2 regions of the Aminobacter sp. P9b genome follow, and region 2 is predicted to be linked to the other one. Evidence: predicted binding sites of a transcription regulator. Region 2 holds the regulator's gene; the other holds the start of a gene.
The links. Region 2 encodes PhoB, which activates phosphate uptake and scavenging genes when phosphate is short. Its sites were predicted from a motif close to TGTCATNNANCTGTCAT; they were not measured.
Positions count from the first base shown of each region.

Region 1: WHT83_RS12550 (LTA synthase family protein) is a predicted target of PhoB. The motif match lies at 1,134-1,150, and genes of this name have one in related genera.

Region 1 covers NZ_CP150082.1:2,545,456-2,547,855, reverse strand. Annotated here, with positions in the region: gene fabD (ACP S-malonyltransferase) at 1-868, opposite strand, end outside; gene WHT83_RS12550 (LTA synthase family protein) at 1,311-2,400, shown strand, end outside.
Region 2 covers NZ_CP150082.1:269,092-271,491, forward strand. Annotated here, with positions in the region: gene WHT83_RS01335 (hypothetical protein) at 54-476, opposite strand; gene phoB (phosphate regulon transcriptional regulator PhoB) at 754-1,443, opposite strand; gene phoU (phosphate signaling complex protein PhoU) at 1,541-2,245, opposite strand; gene pstB (phosphate ABC transporter ATP-binding protein PstB) at 2,286-2,400, opposite strand, start outside.

The DNA of each region.
Region 1 (2,400 bases), 2.3 Mb from region 2:
TGCGGCGGGCGAGGCCCGAGAGCACCTTGCCGGCGCCCACTTCGTAGAGCGTGGTGACGCCGTTGTTGCCGAACCATTCGACGGTCTCGCGCCAGCGGACGCGGCCGGTCACCTGTTCGACCAGGCGGGCGGCGATCTCTTCCGGGTCGGTGATCGGCTGGACCGAGACGTTGGCGACGACCGGGACGATCGGCGCATGCTTCTTCACGCCGGCAAGCGCCTCGCGCATCTTCTCGGCAGCCGGTGCCATCAGCGCGGAATGGAACGGTGCGGAGACCTGCAGCATCAGCGCGCGCTTGGCGCCCTTTTCGGTGCACAGCTTGGCCGCGCGTTCGACCGCCGCCTTCTCGCCGGAGATGACCAGCTGGCCGCCGCCATTGTCGTTGGCGATCTGGCAGACCGAACCCTCGGCTGCTTCGGCGCAAGCCGCGTCGACATCAGCCTGCTCGAGCCCGATGATCGCAGCCATGGCGCCCTGCCCGGCAGGTACAGCGGCCTGCATGGCATCACCGCGAATGCGCAACAGCCGCGCAGCGTCGGCCACAGAAACGAACCCTGCGGCAGCAAGCGCCGAATATTCGCCCAGCGAGTGGCCGGCGACATATGTGACCTTGTCCTTGAGCGACAGGCCGCGTGCTTCTAGCGCCCTGAATGCAGCCATCGAAACAGCCATCAGCGCCGGCTGGGCATTGGCGGTCAGCGTCAGCGTTTCCTCGGGACCTTCCCAGATCAGCTTCGACAGCTTTTCGCCAAGTGCGTCATCGACCTCCTCGAATACCCGTCGCGCTTCCGGGAAAGCATCGGCCAATTCCTTGCCCATGCCGACGGCCTGGCTGCCCTGCCCTGGAAAAGTAAATGCAACGGCCATATTCGTCTCCTGGCTGCTGGCGCATCGCCTCAGGCCATTCCGGCCCTTTCGGCGCGATGCGCAGACATAACAAACCGAAGTACGCGTGCCGCCCCCAGGGAACGTCGGGCACTCCGGATCGCTGTGGCTCTGGCGCAATGCGCCCTGTCAAGTCAAGCCTTGTGCGTCCCGAGGCCCGAAACGGGCCGATAATCACACATGATTAAGCCGAAACACGATTTGTTGGCCAACGCTTCTCAATTTTGCCATAAGCCCTAGCTTCTGCATGACAGTTTGATGACGTTCAGGTGACGTTCAGGTGACCGCTGCATGATGAGGCCGTCATAAAGCCGAGGAAGTCGAGTTGGGAAGTGTAGTCGATAAGGCCGCAAGGAGTGTTGAGGACGCGAAGCAGACCGCGTCCGACCGGCGTGCCTATGCCTTGGGCGTACTGCGCTCGGTGATGGTCACGCTCGCCGTTTCGGCGGTGCTGGTCTTCGCCATCGAATACATCGCGCGCGGCTCCTTCGTCGACACGCTCAATTTCTTCCAGCAGCCGTTCAAGCCGAGCTGGACCACGGTGGCGCTCTTTGCGCTGCTGCTGGTTGGCCTCGATGCCTTGCTCGGCCGGCCGCATAACGGCCTGCTGATCGTCGCACCCGTGGCGCTGCTGCTCGCCTTTGTCGGGCATCAGAAGTCGCTCTATCTCGGCGACCCACTCTACCCGACCGACTTTCTCTATGCCCGACAGATCGTCGAATTGATGCCGTTGCTGGTGCGCGAGCGCCCGATGGCCGGCGTCGGCATCGTCCTAGGCCTCGTCACCGGCATTGCGCTCCTCGTCCTTGCCTGGCGCTACTGGCGCCGCCGCATGCCGGCGCTGACGTTCTGGGCGCGCATCTCGCGCCTCGCCATCGCCATTCCGGCCCTCGCCTTCTTCGTCTCGATCATGGACTACGCGACCTTCTCGTGGACGCGCGACCGTCTCCAGATCATCCCGATGATGTGGGACCAGAAGGAAAACTACAATTCCAACGGCTTTGCCATCGCGTTTGCGCTCAACGTGCCGATGGCCAAGGTCAAGGCGCCGCACGGCTATTCCGAAAAGGCTGTCGACGCCATCGCCCGGCCGGACCAGGCCGCCGCCGTCCTGCCCGAGGAAAAGCCCGACGTCATCATCGTGATGAGCGAATCCTTTTGGGATCCGACGCGCCTGCCCGGCGTTTCGATCACGCCCGATCCGATCGCAAACGTGCGCGCGGCCCAGTCCGGCCATGTCTTTTCGCCGGAATTCGGCGGCATGACCGCCAATGTCGAGTTCGAGGCGCTGACCGGCTTCTCCAACGCCTTCCTGCCGGCCGGCTCCATTCCCTACCAGCAATATGTCCGCGCGCCGGTGCCGTCGCTTGCGACGTTCTTCAAGAGCGAAGGCTACGAGACCAAGGCCATCCACCCGTTCGGCGGCTGGTTCTGGAACCGCGCGCCCGTCTACAAGGCGTTCGGCTTCGACCAGTTCATGTCGGAGGAAAACCTGCCGCTGCTGGCAAAGCGCG
Region 2 (2,400 bases):
ATCGCAACTGATTTCGGACGGCCTCGTCGGTGCGAGGGCCGAACGGTCAAAAATCAGGCAGCGATCGGAGGTCGAAGAAACGATGCGCTCGCCACGCGACGCGGCATGGGATCTGGGAGCCGCTTGCGAAGCGTCGTGTGGGTCGGCGCGGCAAGCTCGTCATGGACCTGCCAGGCAGGGCAGTCGCCCAGGCAGTGCGTGCTGGTGCTGTGCTCGTCGGACGTCTCGCCGGTGCAGCGATCCAGGGAAGGCAAGCACCCATCGGGCGCGGCGATAACTTCCGCCTGCCCGGTTGTCACCGGCTGCGCGCCAGTGCTCATGCCTGCGGCCTCTGCCCGATCGAGGGGCAGTCCGTAAAGCATGGTGATCAGCACCAGAACAATGGCCGAGACAACGTTGCGCACAAGGCGCCAGCTAGCATGAAAATGGACAATTTTTGGTATCGATGACATCACGAAATCGTCATCGCAGGCCATTTAATCTACCGTTGCTGAAGAAGTTATCCATCAGCGACATGGATCATTAGTTGTTCCTGCAGAAAAACCATCCCGCCGCCAGAAGGTTTGCTTGCATCGGCATCGACACCAAAGCATCGCGACGCAGGCGAGCTGTCATGATCGAGTGCCAATTGCGCGGCCGCGCCGCCACCCTGGCGGAGCACAAATCGACGACGCGCCTACCAACCCGATCTGCTGCAGGCCGCAGCTTGCCTAGGCCCGCTTGCGGCCAGAACGAAACAACGGACGTCGACCGCTAATCCTCGCGGATGGCGTAGCCGGCACCGCGGATCGTGCGGATGACGTCGGGCATGCGGCCGTTGTTGACTGCCTTGCGCAGGCGCCCGACATGCACGTCGACGGTGCGCTCGTCGATATAGATCGTCTCGCCCCAGACATTGTCGAGCAGCTGGCTGCGCGAGAACACCCTGCCCGGATGCCGCATCATGAATTCGAGCAGGCGGAACTCGGTCGGCCCGAGCTTGATCTCGCTCTTCTTGCGGTAGACCCGGTGCGACTCGCGGTCGAGCATGATGTCGCCGACCTTGAGGATGGACGACAGCACCTCGGGCTTGGCCCGGCGCAGCAGCGCCTTGACCCGCGCCATGAACTCGGGCGTCGAGAACGGCTTGACCAGATAGTCGTCCGCACCGGTCGAAAGCCCGCGCACCCGGTCGCTCTCTTCGCCGCGCGCCGTCAGCATGATGATCGGCAGGCGCTCGGTGTCGGGCCGCATCCTCAGCCGGCGGCACAGCTCGATGCCGGAAAGTGCCGGCACCATCCAGTCGAGCACCAGCAGATCGGGCACGTTTTCCTGGAGCCTGATCTCGGCTTCGTCGCCACGCGTGACGACTTCGACCTGATAACCTTCGGATTCGAGATTGTAGCGAAGCAGCACGCCCAGCGGCTCTTCGTCCTCGACGACCATGACCTTGGGAGCGATCATCGGCTGTGCCTTTTCTTGGCGCATGACCCCGATCGGATCATGCGCGGATTAACTTGCCGCAGCGCCCCCGCGCCCCGCACATGCAGCGCTGAAGTGTTCAGGCAGACACTGCCGTCGTGGTCTCGTCGACCTTCGGGCGGTTGAGCGGCAATTGCGTGCCGGTGACCACGAAATAGGCGTTCTCGGCGACGTTGGTGACATGGTCGCCGATGCGCTCGAGGTTCTTGGCACAGAACAGCAGATGCGTGCATGCGGTGATGTTGCGCGGATCTTCCATCATGTAGGTCAGGAGCTCGCGGAACACGGCCGTGTACTGGATGTCGATCTTCTGGTCGTCGTTGCGCAGTTCCTTCAGGCCTTCGGCCTGGCGCGCGACATAGAGATCGACCACGCCGCGGACCTGGCCGAGCACCAGCTGCGCCATCGCGTCGATGGAGTGCGAAAGGTTGCGCGGCGTCGGCGACTGGCCGACGGCACCGACACGCTTGGCGATGTTCTTGGCCAGGTCGCCGATGCGCTCGAGATCGCCGGCCATGCGGATGGCGCCGACCACGGCGCGCAAATCCTGCGCCATCGGCTGGCGCTTGGCGATCAGCGTGATCGCGCTGTTGTCGAGCTCGCGCTGCTTGGCGTCCATGATCGTGTCGTCGGCGACGACGTTCTGCGCCAGCGCCTGGTCGGACGAAAGCAGCGCGCGGATCGCACCTGCCACCATCGCGCCGGCCAGGTCGCCCATGTCGCGGATGACCTGGTCGACGTGTTTGAGTTCTTCGTCGAAGGACCGGACTGTGTGCTCGCCCATGATGTGTTCCTCGTCTGATGCTGGTCGGAGCCGATATCGCTCAGCCGAAACGGCCGGTGATGTAGTCCTGCGTCCGCTTGTCGTCGGGATTGGTGAACATCTTGTCGGTCGGGCCTTCCTCGACCAGATAGCCGAGATGGAACATCGCCGTGCGC